Linked DNA regions of Anaerocolumna sp. AGMB13020. The main gene of each other region encodes a partner of the protein of the gene in region 2 in a complex. Links are inferred from orthologs where the notes say so. Each region holds a gene or a part of one and is shown on either strand. Other genes may lie near its edges.

Region 1 (7,355 bases), 5.5 Mb from region 2 along the record:
TCAGCCCATTCCGTAAGCTGTTCTATTGCAGCAGCACGGAAGGTATCTGCTGCTGCGACCATAACTTTTTTACCTTTATCCTTTAACTGGCCTGCCAGTTTTCCTACGGAGGTGGTTTTTCCTACACCATTTACACCGATTAGAAGTACAATGGACCTTTGGTTCTCAAAGTCATAGGCTGCTTCGTTTACCTTCATCTGATCCATGATACTTTCTTTTAAGAGTTCCTTACATTCCTGAGGCTCTTTTATCTTTGCTTCTTTTACTTTTTGCTTTAAATCCTCAATAATGGAACCAGTAGTATTGATACCGATATCCGCCATGATAAGTATTTCTTCCAGTTCTTCATAAAACTCATCATCAATACTGGAAAAACCATTGAAGATAGACTCAATTCCGGAAACTATGTTATTTCTAGTCTTTGAAAGCCCTTCTACCAATCTGCCAAAAAAGCCTTTTTTTTCTCCCATCCTTACCTCTTTTCTGGCCATCTGTCTTAATGGCCGTAGATCTTATTGGTCGTAAAATTAATTTACATGTGACAATTCCGTCAATTTGTTATTTCTCTAAATCCTTCTCAATCAGATTAACGGATACCAGTGTGGAGACACCCTTTTCCTGCATGGTAATACCGTATAGAACATCTGCAGCATTCATGGTTCCTCTTCTGTGAGTTATGATAATAAACTGTGTATCCTTGGTCAGTTTATGAAGATATTTGGCAAAACGTTTAACATTGGCATCATCTAATGCCGCTTCTATCTCATCCAGAAGACAGAAAGGCGATGGCTTTAGATTCTGAATTGCAAAAAGCAAGGAGATTGCTGTCAAGGCTTTTTCTCCACCTGATAGCTGCATCATATTCTGTAATTTCTTGCCCGGAGGCTGGCTTGTTATGATTATACCTGCTTCCAGTACATCTTCACCTTCTGTTAATGCAAGTGTTGCCAGACCGCCACCAAATAGCTCTTTAAATACTTGGTTAAACTGTACCTTTATCTGAGCAAATTTATCATTAAACTGATTGCGCATTTCTTCATCCAGCTCTTCAATAATATGGATGAGGGTATCTTCCGCTTTTTCTATGTCTTCTTTTTGGCTTTTCAGGAACAGGTAACGTTCAGAAAGATTCTTATAATCTTCAATAGCATTAATATTTACATCCCCGAGACCTTTCATACTACCTTTAACCTCACTGATTCTCTTTTTCACCAAAGCAGAATCAGTATTTTCAGCCGATAATATATTCAAGGTTTCAAGTGCAGTATGCAGGGTAAGTTCATATTCCTCCCACATATAATCTTTCTTCTCATTCAGCTGCTCTTCCAGTCTTTCCAGCTGACCGCTCAAACGAAAAATCTCCTTATCCAGATTGATGATTTCCTTCGAGAGCTCTTCCCTGCGATCGAAGAAGCTTTTATGAGTTAAGGTTACTGCATCTTTTTTTGCCTGTATTTCCTTGATCTCTTCTTCAAGTTTAGCGATTTCTTCACTATAGTTCCTTGTTTTTTCTTCATCCTGGCTTATAGCTTTTAGTTTTTCATCATAGGAAGCCAGAGACGCTTCTCTATTTCTCTTAATACCGCTCTCTTCTTCATAGAGTTTTTCGAGCTCACGCTTTATTCTTTTGATATTATCGAGCAAATGCTGATTCTTCTGGTCAAAAGCTGACATTTCAACCTTCGCCTGGGACACCTGTTCATTTAACAGTTGTTCCTGCTTCTTCACTTCCTCCAGCTGCCGGTTCATCTCTTCAATTCTTTGTTCATTCTCCTTGCTCTTTTCTTCATTGAGCACAAGGCTGTCTTTTAGAATTGTAATATTTCTATTTAATTCTATACTCTGATTTTCAATTTGATTTATTTCATTTGTAATTTCTTCGTAAAGTGCTTTTAGTTCCTGTTTTTTCTTATCGCACTGTGACAGCTGAAGCTTTAAGGTATTTTCCCTGAGATGAATTTCCTGAAGAACCTGTTTTTTCTCCTCCATCTCATTGAAAGCCTTCTGTATATCTTGTAAAATCACTTCACGGTTATGATTCTGGCTATTTACTTCTGTTTTTAATACTAAGATTTTTTCTTCCAGATCTTCTATTTCACGCCTTCTGCTCAGCAGATTACTGGAGTTCTTATAAGCGCCTCCCGACAAGGAACCGCCAGGGCTTAAAAGCTCTCCATCCAGGGTTATGATACGCAGAGTATAATTGTATTTTCTGGCAATCAGCAACGCATTGTCAATATTGTCTACCACAAGGCTTTTTCCGAGAAGATACTGCATAAGTCCCTTAAAACGTTCTTCGGTCTTTACCAGTGTATTGGCTAGACCCAGTACTCCTTTTTCCTCTAAATACCTTTGCTGACCATATGCTTCTTTTGCCGAAATACTGGTTAACGGAAGAAAGGTAGCACGTCCGTATTTATTCTGCTTTAAATAGTCAATCAGTCCTTTTGCTGTAGCTTCTGTATCTGTAACAATATTCTGAATGCTTCCGCCTAAAGCTGTTTCTACTGCAGTTTCATATTTCGGTTCCGTCTTAATAATATCTGCAACAACTCCGATGATACCCTGGGTATCTTTCTTTTCCATGATTCTTCGGATACTGTTGCCATAACCTTCATATCGTTCCGTAAGGTTTTTTAAGGCCTCCAGCTGGGAGCTTCCCATCTGATATTCACGCTGCTTCTTTTGTATCTCTTCTTCTATAACCTTTAAATTATTTTGATAATCCGTTACCTTCTCCTGCGCCTGGCTGGTCTCCTTAAGGTTTTCCTGCTTCTGGGTCTCTAGCGTTTCTAACTGTTCTCTGACATTTTGGATTTCCTGATCATTTATCGCGTCTTCACTTTTGTTACGAAGAATTCTCTGGGTAAGTTCTGTTTTCTTAATATTATTCTGTTCCAGAATAGTCTCATATCTCTGAAGATTTGTTTTAATTCCGGAATTCTCATTAAGATAATCAAATATCTCACCATGCAGATTTTCGGCCAGTGTAACATCTTCCTTAATCCGGTTGCGAATTTCTTCTAATTCCAGTACATTGACAGACTGGCTTTCATCCATCTTGTCAATCAGCAGGTCTAATTCCTTTTTTTGCTTTATGTAACTTTCCTGCTCTTCTACCCTGGTCTTGATATCCTCTGTTATGGCAGCAAGCCTGGTTTCATAATGAGAGTCATTTTGTTTAATGGATAAGAGTTGCTCTTTTAATACCTTTATTTCACCTTCGGTTTTCTCCTGATTCAACCGACTGTCACTTTGAGATGTCTTAAGTGCCTCTAAGGTAGTGTTAAATTCTTCAATTTCTTTTTCTAAAAGAGAGAATTCTTCTTTGATATTCTCCGATTTCTCATTGGCAGCATTTAAATTATCGGTGGCAATCATCAGCTTTTCATTGGTCTGGTTTTTTATTTCCTGCATTTTTTCATTCTCATACAGGAATAACTGTATATCAAGTTCTTTTAATTCATCCCTTAGTTTCAGATATTCTTTTGCTACTGCCGATTGGTTTTCCAGAGGCCCTACCTGTTTCTCGATTTCAGAGAGTATATCCTGGATTCTGCTTAAGTTAAGGCGTTCTTCCTCCAGATTATGCTGTGCAGATAGTTTTCTTTTCTTAAACTTAACAATACCAGCGGCTTCATCAAAGAGTTCCCTTCTGTCATCCGGTTTTCCGCTTAGTATCTTTTCAATCTGACCCTGTCCGATAATGGAGTATCCTTCCTTACCAATACCAGTATCGAGGAAGAGTTCCTGTACATCCTTCAAACGACAGGTGCTGCCATTTAAGAGATATTCACTTTCTCCTGAACGATATACTCTTCTAGCCACTGTTACTTCGTCATATTCTATGGGCAGTTTATGATCTTCGTTGTTTATTGTCAGGGATACAGAAGCAAACCCCAGAGGTTTTCTGGTTTCCGTTCCAGAGAAAATAACATCCTCCATTCTGGCACCTCTTAGCTGCTTAGCACTTTGTTCACCTAATACCCACCTTACGGCATCGGCCACATTACTCTTACCGCTGCCGTTGGGGCCTACGATTCCTGTAATACCATCATGAAACTCAAAGATAATTTTATTGGCAAAGGATTTAAATCCATAGACTTCAATACTTTTAAGATACATAGTTTCTCCCGACCTTTAATTTTTGCTATTCTGGGGAATGAGATTCTTTTTCCGATTAATCTTTAAGATAGATGCGTAGGCAGCTTCCTGTTCAGCAGCCTTCTTCGTCCTGCCTATACCAGAACCCAGTTCCATATCCTTGACGAGTGCAACTACTGTGAATTGCTTATTATGATCCGGTCCTTCTTCTTTAATTAACTCATAGGATAACTGTTCTTTGTATTCACTTTGGACAATTTCCTGTAAGATAGTCTTGCTATCGAAAAAGAGCTTCTTATTTTCTATATCAGATAAAATGAAGCGCAAAATAAACTCTTTTGCATTAGTAAAACCACCATCAATATAAATTGCACCTATGATTGCCTCCACTGTATCGGATAGAATGGAGAATCTCTCCCTTCCGCCGGTGGCAGCTTCCCCCTTACCCAATAGCAGGTAATTCCCTACATTCATGTCTATGGCACAATTAGCAAGGGTCTGTTCACATACCAGTCTGGCTCTTAGCTTTGTAAGTTCTCCCTCTGGCATTTTAGGATTATTCTCATATAGAAACTCACTGGTTATCAACTCCAGGACCGCATCACCAAGAAACTCCAGTCTTTCATTATTCTCCAGCTTGCTGACTCTTTTTTCGTTGGCATAGGAGCTATGTGTAAGTGCTCGTTTTAATATCATACGATCTCTGAAGCGGTAATCTATTACATCTTCGAATTTTCTCAGTTTTTCCAATATCAGTTCTTCCGATCGATTCATTCTTGTCCTCCGTTTCCTTATATTTCTTTCTGTATATTTTAAAATAGCCCTTTAAAAGGCAAAGCCTAAATAAGGGCATAAGTCCATTCGAAGAACTTAAGCTCCTTACATGAGCTTATACTCTTTATAAGAGCTTATGCCCTCTTTAAGAGTTTATGCTCTTTCTAAAAGCTTATGCTTTAGAATCGCTTCTACCCTTTATAAGAGCTTAAGCCCTTATCCAAGGGCTTAATATAATTGCTATTAAACTATCTATTGATTCAGTGCGTTTTTGATTTGCTCTACCGCATCACTTACAGTTATTATGTTCTCAGCTTCTTCATTGGCAATTTCAATGTCGAATTCCTCTTCTATACCCATGATGATTTGGAAGATATCAAGGGAGTCAGCACCTAAGTCATCTACAAAAGTAGTCTCCATTGTTATTTCGTCCTCATCTACATTTAAAACTTCGCTGATTATTTTTTGTAATTTTTCAAATTCCATAATATTCACCTTTCTTTTCTATTCTTCTTCCAGATGCATTCTGATTTTATCATTAATATTCTGCTCTGTAAAAGTAATACATTGAATAATTGAATTCTTAATTTCATTGCTGGTGGAATTGCCATGAGCTTTCACAACAAGACCATTAAGTCCAAGCATGGGTGCACCGCCATAGGCAGATGCATCAAAAGATTTCAATGTGTCTTTTAAAGCAGGTTTACATAACAGAGCACCAATTTTGCTCTTTGTTGTACTCATTAACCCTGCTTTTATTTTACCGATTAAAGTACTGCCCAGTCCTTCATATAATTTAAGAATTACATTCCCAACAAAAGCTTCACATACGATTACGTCTGCCCCACCTTTTGGAATCTCTCTTGCTTCGATACTGCCGATAAAATTTATGTCATTACAATTCTTAAGCAAAGGGAAGGTTTCCTTTACCAGCGCATTTCCTTTTTCTTCCTCTGCGCCTATGTTGACAATAGCCACTCTCGGATTTTTGATTCCGATAACATTTTCCATATAAACGGAACCCATTTTGGCAAACTGCACCAAATGTGAAGGTCTTGCATCAACATTGGCACCGCAGTCAATCAGAAGAGAAACTCCGTTTTCTGTGGGAATAACCGGTGCTAAAGGTGGTCTGTCTATACCTTTTATTCTTCCAATTATCAATTGCCCGCCAACCAAAACCGCACCTGTACTGCCCGCTGAAACAAATGCATCTGCTTCACCATTCTTCACCAGGTTCATAGCCACTACAATAGAAGAATTCTTCTTACGCCGAATAGCCATAACAGGGGCCTCATCGTTGGTTATCACATCTTCTGCATGGACAACCGTCAGACGCTCCTTATCATAATTGATTCCCTTTAGCTCTGAAAGAATAGCATTTTCTTGCCCTACCAAGATAACCTTAATATCTTTTCTCTCATTTACTGCTTCAAGAGCACCTTTTACAATTTGAGCCGGAGCATAGTCACCGCCCATTGCATCAACTGCAACTCTCACAACTTTTTCCATAGTCAGCTCCCATCTGTGCATCGCATTAAGCTCAAAACATGAACTTATTATACTGTTTTTCTTGGGTTTTCAATTATTCATTTGTAACTCTTCAGTTGCCCCAAACGTTCAAATCACAGGGACTGAATTGTCTCAAAATTTTACCCAGTCAGTATCTATACACAATATACTAGATATCATTATAAAAATCAACAACAAAATAAGAAAAAAATAAGTGATATTCCAGAGTCATCGTAAGTACCTACAGACTTGAAATATCACTTTATGTGATAAGTACTATATCTTTTTATAGAAAAATGATTTATAAGTGGCAAATTGCAGGTTCTGAGGCTGTATAATCTGTTCAGTGCTACCAACAAACAATATGGCATCCTTCTTTAAAGCTGCATTAAAATTCTTATAAATGCTATCCTTTGCTTCTTCTGTGAAATAAATAAGCACGTTACGGCATACAATTAAATCACAGCCGGAAGGATAATCATCCTTTAAAAGATTATGCTGTCGGAACTCCACACATGCTTTGATGCTGTCGGAAATCTGATAGGTGGTACTGTTAATTTCTGTAAAATGTTTCTTCAGAAGTTCATCTGGCAGTCCTTTCAGACTTTTGATGTTATACAGACCAATTCTTGCTTTTTCAAGTATCTGTTTATCAATATCAGTGGCAATAACCTTAATACGGTTAAGAGGCATGAATTTTGATAACAGCATTACAAGAGAATAAGGTTCATCACCTGTTGAACATGCGGCACTCCATATTTTCAGATTATTTCCGAACTTACCAAAAAGATAAGGCAGTACTTCCTTTTCTAACAAAACCCACTGTTCTGGATTACGGTAAAATTCTGATACATTTATAGTAAGATAATTTACGAATTCCTCGAACATCACAGGATTTTTCTTTATCGTTTCAACATAAGAATCATAGGAATCAATCTTATGTTTCGCTATTAATGCATCAATTC
Region 2 (8,181 bases):
ATCTTTATGGCATCATGAAAGATGAGGATCTGTATACCATCTCGACCATGGCTGAACTTCTTGAGACGGTTACGGATATGACGAACATGTTAGGTTCCATACTTGGAGGAATTGCAGGTATTTCCTTATTGGTTGCAGGTATCGGTATTATGAATATCATGCTTGTATCCGTCGTGGAAAGAACAAAAGAAATCGGTATCAGAAAATCTCTGGGTGCTAAGAAAAAAGATATTCTCTTACAATTTGTCATGGAAGCGGCAACCATTAGTTTACTGGGAGGTACAATGGGAATTGTGCTTGGATGGGTAGCAACCACTAATATAGGAACTGCATTCGGACTGGAGGCATATCCATCAGAAAGTGCCATTATACTGGCTTTTTCCGTATCCGCAGCAATAGGTGTGGGGTTCGGATTTATGCCTGCCAATAAAGCTGCAAAACTAAATCCCATAGATGCCCTTAGAAGTGAATAAAGTTGGTCTAAAAATAAGAGTTTCATACTAATAATATACAAATAGGATATGGACTAGAGAAATTATATAAGTTGAAGAAAAGTTTTGACCTTTAGCAGCTTGAAATCTGTTTTCAGGCTCAGAGCAGGAAAAACATGATTCAGCTTATATGATATGTGCGCAGTCACGCAGTCGGGCGTTAGTTGAAAAATAAGATTGCTTTTTCAACTACGTATTCAGTAATATCAAATGAAAATTTGATATTAACGAAAGGAGTTAGTATGAAACTTTTCTTTAATTTACACCCTGGAGCCGGTAAAAAATCCAAATTGTATACAAGGCTCATTTGCTTTGTATTAATTACTGTAATTCTCTTTCCTTATGGACCGGGATTAAATACTTACGCAGAGACTTCACAGGATACGAAAAAGAGTCAGGAGGTACAAAGCAATCAGGATACGCAGAACAATCAGGAGCAGCAAAGCGATCAGAATACACAGAATGAGAAGAATACCACTGCAACAGCAGATGCAGCAGCTCTTGATATTTCCTCTGAATCTGCTGTTCTTATCGAAGGCTCAACTGGAACAATAATTTATGAGAAGAACAAAGACCAAAAAAGAAATCCGGCCAGTATTACTAAGATCATGACTTTACTTCTTATCTTCGAAGCATTGGCTTCCGGTAAGATTAAATTAGATGACCAGGTTTCAGTCAGCGAATATGCAGCCTCAATGGGTGGCTCACAGGTTTATCTGGAACCCTTTGAGACACAGGATGTAAATACTATGATAAAGTGCATCAGTATAGCCAGTGCCAATGATGCATCGGTAGCAATGGCAGAGTACATAGCAGGTTCGGAAGAATCTTTCGTAAATATGATGAATGCCAAAGCAAAGGAACTAGGTATGAACAATACCAACTTTGTAAACAGTTGCGGTCTGGATGTTGAAAATCATTATTCGACTGCATATGATGTTGCCTTAATGTCCAGGGAACTGATAACCAAATATCCGCAGATCAGTGAGTATTCTACCGTATGGATGGATACTATAACCCATACCACCAAAAAAGGGCAGAGTGAATTCGGACTTACCAATACAAATAAACTGATTAAGAGTTATAATGGAATTACAGGTCTTAAAACCGGCTCCACCAGCCTGGCAAAATACTGTTTTTCTGCAACCGCCAAAAGAGATGGAATGGATATGATAGCAGTGGTTATGGCTGCACCGGAAACCAAGGTGCGCTTTAGAGAAGCAGCTAAGATGATGGATTATGGATTTGCTAACTGCAGTATTTATTCTGATGAGAATGCAGACCTGGCTATCACACCAATACCTGTTAAAAAAGGTGTGGCAGATAGCTTGAATTACCGTGTAAATGACAAATTTTCATATCTATGCCTGAAAGGAACTAATCCTGCCGACATCACGAAAACAGTAACAATAAATGAAAGTGTGTCCGCTCCTGTCAAAGAGAATGACAAAGTGGGAGAGGTCACTTATCAGTTAGGCGGCAAGACCCTTGGAAAAGTTGACATCGTAGCAGCAGAAAACATTGCTGAAGCAAAATTTAAAGATTATTTTAAAGCTGCTTTTAAAAAGCTGTTATTATAAGAAACACACCTCTTATAATCCGACAAAAATGAGTACGGCTACAGGTTTTTTAAATATAGACCGCAGGGAAAGTCTGTGTTATAATTGATAACAGGCTTTCTGGCGGTCTATCCTTTTTATGGGAAAATATAAGAAAGCATACAAAAGGTTTATCGGTAAGAAATACTTGAGTTCACAAATATATAATGAATGAAATGAGGGTAAGAATGCTTAAAATAATTGGAGTCATAATTCTACTCCTTTTACTGATTGAATACCTGAGGAATCTAACACCTGAAATCACGGAAGAAATAATAAGTTCAGATAAAATACCCGGTTCCTTTGACGGCTGCCGGATCGTAATTATAGCAGATTTACATAACTACAGTTATGGCAAGAACAATGATATATTAAAGAAGCAGATAGCTCAGGTAAAGCCGGATTTCATACTGGTGGCCGGGGATATGCTGGTACGAAAAGCAAAAAATAAATACGAAACGGCATATTCACTGCTTAAAAATTTATCAAAAAAATATCCGATTTATTATGGAATGGGAAATCATGAACAAAGTCTTGCTTCACAGCAGGAGGAATATGCTAAGCAATTCAGGGAATATGAGAAGAACTTAAAAAAAGAAGGCATTACTTTCCTTGATAATGATAAAATAACCCTGAGAAGAAAGGGCGAAGATATCAGAATTGCCGGCTTATCCATTGGAAAACCCTATTATGGTAAATACAAAAAAGTTATAATGCCGGAAGATTATATTGAAAAATCAGTAGGAAAATGTGACAGGCAATGTTATAATATATTGATTGCCCATAATCCCATGTATTTTACGGATTATGTGGCATATGGAGCTGATCTGGTTATTTCGGGGCATGTTCATGGTGGTATTATAAGACTTCCCTTTTTAGGAGGAATGCTGTCTCCTCAGTACAGATTCTTTCCGAAATACGATGCCGGACGATTTGAGGCCGGTGGCTGTACTATGCTGATATCCAGAGGTTTGGGACTTCATACCTTGAAATTCCGTATTGGCAACAGACCGGAATTAATGACTGTAATACTAAAAAATAAACCAAACAAATAATATCTTTCTTTATATCTCCCAAGCTTTCATGCACTGTAGGTTCATTCTTGTCTTGCAGTAAAGGGAAAAGATATCAACTTATATAGAAACATCTATGGTAAAATGCAAAAAGCAGGAGGAAATACATTTATGAGAATTGAATTAATAAGGCTATTGGCTTCCTTTATAGCTGGTTGTGTCGTAATGATACTTCATGAGTTTCCGAAAGCCTTATTATATAACAGACTAAATCCGAATCAAGATTCTAAAAAGAAAAGAAATATATATAAATTATATCAATACATTGATCCCATCGGTATGTTATTCTGTTTCACCAACCAGATTGGTTTTTCTAAACCCTATATGTACAGGCTTAAGAACAGAAAGAGTAATCTGATGCTTGGAATCTGCGGATTTTCCAGTCTTTTTATTGTATTTGCAGCAAGTATGATTTACCTCTATTTTTCAGGAGATTTTACGGCACAGCTCAGCATAAATTCAAATGACAGTATACCTGTTCTGTTATATCAGATGAGTGTTATATATACTGCGCTTATCAGTATCAGCATGCTGCTGATTAATTTGTTTCCGGTATCAACCTTTGATATGGGATTATGTATAGCTGCGAAATCCCCCTCAAGATATTTTACGATTATAAAAAATGATTATTTTATAAAGGTATTATTGATATTTATGATTATTTTTGGATTTCTGTACGATGTATCCATAAGCGTTATTTTATTTATTCTGCAAGTTGCGGACAACCTGAGCAAGGGTTTGCTGCTGATATTTTAGTATATTTTATTAATAATGGTATTAAATCTGCCACGAGAGGTATATATGGATATTTCATTTAAGCTGGAGGTATTTGAAGGTCCTCTGGATTTGTTATTACATCTGATAGATAAAAACAAGGTGAACATACATGACATTCCCATTGCTCTTATAACGGAGCAGTATCTGGATTATGTGAATCATATGGAAACAAAAGATTTGAATGTCATGAGCGAATTTTTGGTTATGGCAGCCACCCTTTTAAACATAAAATCTAAAATGCTTCTGCCAAAAGACGAAAAACTCGGAAAAGAAGAAGAGGATCCGAGGCAGGAACTGGTTGAAAGACTGTTGGAATATAAGATGTATAAATACATTTCGCTGGAACTCAAAGATCGTGAATTAGACGCTGGACGAGCATTTTATAAGAATCCAAGTATTCCGGAAGAAATTAAGAATTATGAAGAGAAAGTGGATGTTTCACTTCTTCTCTCTGATTTAACCCTTGCCAAACTACATCGCATTTTTGAAACGGTTATAAAACGGCAGGTGGATAAAATTGACCCTATTCGTAGTAAATTCGGACGTATTGAAAAAGAAGAAGGCAATCTCTCTGATAAAATGGAGGAAATTCAAAAGTATGGCAGATTGCACAAGACTTTTTCCTTTTATCAGCTGCTTATGGGGCAGAGGGATAAGATCGAAATCATTGTCACATTCCTTGGTATACTTGAACTTATGAAAACAGGTGAGATTCATATTCAGCAAGACAATTTATTTGATGATATTATGATTACATATAAAGAAGAAGTGGTAGTGTGAGGTAAGCCGGTACCAGGCTGGATACACAGAAAAGAGGTTTTAGTGGAAATTAATCAGGTAAAGGCAGCTATCGAAGCCATTCTGTTTACCATGGGAGAAGCTGTGGAGCTGGACAGGTTATCGATAGCGTTAGGACATGATAAAGATACCATTCGTAAAATTGTGCATTCCATGATGGATGAATACAGCGCTGAAGAGAGAGGTATACAAATTATTGAATTAGACGATTCTTTTCAGCTATGTACCAAAACGCAGCTTTATGATTATTTGATAAAGATTACGCATGTGCCCAAGAAGCACATTCTTACAGATGTTTTGTTAGAAACTCTGTCTATCATCGCCTACAAACAACCTATAACCAAACTGGAGATTGAAGCGATAAGAGGAGTAAAATCTGATCATGCTGTGAATAAGCTTATTGAGTACAGTCTCGTAGGCGAAGTGGGCAGAATGGATGCACCGGGACGGCCAATTCTGTTTGGTACAACAGAGGAGTTCTTAAGAAGTTTTGGAATTCACTCCTTAGAGGACCTGCCAGTTATTGCTACAGATAAGGTAGAAGACTTTAAGCTGGAAGCAGAGGAAGAGGTTCAATTAAAACTTGACATTTAAGATAGAAAAGCATCACTTAAGATGAAAGAGGCTGGTGTCATAACATGACACAGAATATGTAAAGACACTCTTATGTTGACATAAAGAAGTTACATGCAGAAGTTGATATACAGAAGTTGACATACAGAAGTTGATATACAGAAGCTGCAGGATTTTTCAAAGTATTTATACCTTGAAAATCCGACAGCTTTTTTTATTATTGCTTTTGCAAATTAATGACTTCCTGAGTAATCAGCGTATCTTTGGATATAATACCAGATATATGAAAATGATGAAAATTGAAGGAGGCATACATGACCCTTTTGCATGACGATTATAACCGCATAACGGCACTTTTTTTCAAGAAACTGGATGAAAATATAGACACCCTCTGTGCATTGTTTGATAACTGTGCTGATGTGGTAAAGAGAAAACTGACTGTTGGTTCCGCTAATACAGTGGACATATATGTTATCTATATTGATAACATGATTGACAAAGAATTACTGGAAATGAATACCCTTCAGCAGTTATTCAGGGATTTGGAGGAGATGCCTGCCACAGGACAATTTGAATACATCAAAGAAAAAGGAATTCAGACGGTAGATTTAACCGAAGTTTCTACTATTCCTGAAATCGTTGGGCAGATACTTTCGGGTGACACCATTATTCTGGTAGACGGTTACGATAAAGCCCTTAAAGTATCCGTAAGAAAAATGCCGAACCGTGGTGTTCCCACCAGTGAAAACGAGGTTGCTGTGAGAGGTTCCAAAGAAAGTTTCAGTGAGGCTTTCTTTATAAACCGCGTATTGCTGCGAAGAAGAATAAAAGATACAAATCTTAAGATCAAACAGACCAAAATAGGTACAAGAACCGCTACGGATGTAGCAATCTGCTATCTGGAAGGAGTAGCTAGACCAGAAGTTGTGGCAGAAATTGAACGAAGATTAAAGAAATATACAATAGACGGTATATTTGACAGCGGAATGCTGGAACAGCTTACAGAACGCAATACCTATTCCCCCTTCCCGGAATTCCAATCTACAGAAAGACCGGATAAAGCTGCATCCGCTATTTTGGAAGGCAGGGTCGTAATAATTGTGGACAATTCACCAATTGTACTGTTGCTTCCCACTACCTTGAATTCCTTCTTCCAGGCTTCAGATGATGCCTATACCAGATGGGAAGTAGCCACCTTTTTAAGGCTTCTCCGATATATAGGTGCTTTTATAACCATTGCATTACCGGGCCTTTATGTAGCAGTAATTAATTTTAATGCAGAATTATTATCCCCAGCCATGGCCTTATCCTTTGCGGCTGCCAGAGGAGGTGTCCCTTTTTCGGTACTGGTGGAAGTAATTATTATGGAAATCAGTTTTCAAATGTTGTTGGAGGCAGGAATCAGACTCCCAGGGCCAATGGGAGGAACTCTTGGTATCGTGGGTGGATTGATTATTGGTGATGCAGCGGTAAATGCTAATATAGTCAGTCCAATTGTTGTTATTGTGATTGCTTTAACGGCAATCTCAGCTTTTACGGTTCCCAATGAGCCTTTTGTTTCCGCCTTTCGGATCGTACGTTATTTTATTTTGATCTTATCATCTTTCCTGGGGCTTTTCGGGTTTATTATGGGAATCATTTTATTACTGATACATCTGGGAGGATTAAAGAGCTTTGGCATTCCGTATCTGGTTCCTTTTGCTGCTTCGGGAATCAATCAAGGCTCGGATACAAAGGATGGAATGGTACGGTTTCCTTTTCGAACCCTTAAGAGACGTCCTTTGTTTGCCATGAAAGATGAAAGAACCAGACTGGTTACAAATGAAAGTGATAATAATAAGGAGAAGGGAGAGAAGCAATAATGTTTGCAGAAAACGATAAGATATCTTTAAGACAGTTCAACAGGCTTCTTATATTTGATCTTTTCAGTGTATCCGGAATAGTAATACCTAATATTGCGGCAGGTGCGGCAGGAAGGGACGGTTTGCTCTCTATCTGTCTGGGGACGCTGTATGCTTTTCTTTATGGTTATGTAATTCTTTATTTATGCAGGCAGACAGGCGGACGTTATCTTAATTTCTGTGATGATAATTTTGGGAGATTTGTAACCTTCTTTGTTGGCATACCATACATTATTAAGCTCTTTTTCTGCCTTGTATTTTCTGCAAGGCTGTTCGGACAGATTATAAACCAGACCTTATTGGCAGATACCGATAATAGAATTATCATCCTGTTTCTTTTGATTGTTTCTGCTTATGCTGCCTCAAAAGGGTTAGAAGTAAGAGCCAGAATTACTGAAGTAATTTTCTTCCTGGTAATTGTACCTGTCTTCATCTTTTTGCTTTTAGGACTGCGTAAAGTGGACCCGGGTAATCTTACACCGCTTTTTACAGAGAGTTTCGCAGATATTGGACTAGGAAGTTATCAGATTCTGATTGCTTACAGTGCTTTGGAGTTGATGATATTCTCCATACCTTTGATACACTTTAGACAAGGAGATATCAAGAGAGGGAAAAAGCTCTATAGTCATGTTGCAAAAGCTCTTACAATAACCGGAATACTTAATATCCTCATGTATATAGTTACAATGGGGATGTTGGGCAGAATTGAAACGGGCGGTAAACTTTGGTCTGCAATTTATACTTTTCAGATGGTTCGACTGCCTGGTGGTTTTCTGCAGAGACAGGATGCCTTTATATTATCTATCTGGCTTCTCGGAATCTTTACCTTAACCGGTGCCTTGTTTTATTATTTAAGTTATATTACCGGGCATATTACGAAATTATCTAATCGCAACTATTTATTGGTGCCACTTATACTGCTTGTCTTTGGAGCGTCCGTCATACCTATAGAGACAGAACAGTTCTATCT

Evidence for each region. Proteins that work in one complex are often made in the same cells at the same time.
Region 1: the proteins of R2R35_RS01250 (region 2) and smc are in contact, whole or in part, in a crystal structure (PDB 3ZGX), measured with the Bacillus subtilis proteins. The link is inferred for Anaerocolumna sp. AGMB13020 from one-to-one orthologs.

What each region holds. Positions count from the first base shown.
Region 1 is NZ_CP136910.1:5,802,827-5,810,181, reverse strand. What follows is about bases 359-4,441. They hold smc (chromosome segregation protein SMC), read right to left. Parts: upstream 4,126-4,441; coding sequence 559-4,125; downstream 359-558. Other genes in these bases: rnc (ribonuclease III), read right to left, coding at 4,141-4,441; ftsY (signal recognition particle-docking protein FtsY), read right to left, coding at 359-470. Outside these bases: more of ftsY, read right to left, coding at 1-358; more of rnc, read right to left, coding at 4,442-4,878; acpP (acyl carrier protein), read right to left, coding at 5,131-5,364; phosphate acyltransferase PlsX, read right to left, coding at 5,383-6,390; R2R35_RS24440 (CheR family methyltransferase), read right to left, coding at 6,667-7,355. UniProt on the Bacillus subtilis protein: Required for chromosome condensation and partitioning.
Region 2 is NZ_CP136910.1:291,597-299,777, reverse strand. The notes cover bases 2,890-5,841. They hold R2R35_RS01250 (segregation and condensation protein A), read left to right. Parts: upstream 2,890-3,963; coding sequence 3,964-4,719; downstream 4,720-5,841. Other genes in these bases: R2R35_RS01240 (spore germination protein), read left to right, coding at 5,625-5,841; scpB (SMC-Scp complex subunit ScpB), read left to right, coding at 4,762-5,331; R2R35_RS01255 (hypothetical protein), read left to right, coding at 3,274-3,918; R2R35_RS01260 (metallophosphoesterase), read left to right, coding at 2,890-3,144. In the rest of the region: R2R35_RS01270 (ABC transporter permease), read left to right, coding at 1-473; R2R35_RS01265 (D-alanyl-D-alanine carboxypeptidase family protein), read left to right, coding at 734-2,071; more of R2R35_RS01260, read left to right, coding at 2,278-2,889; more of R2R35_RS01240, read left to right, coding at 5,842-7,172; R2R35_RS01235 (endospore germination permease), read left to right, coding at 7,172-8,181. UniProt on the Bacillus subtilis protein: Participates in chromosomal partition during cell division. May act via the formation of a condensin-like complex containing Smc and ScpB that pull DNA away from mid-cell into both cell halves.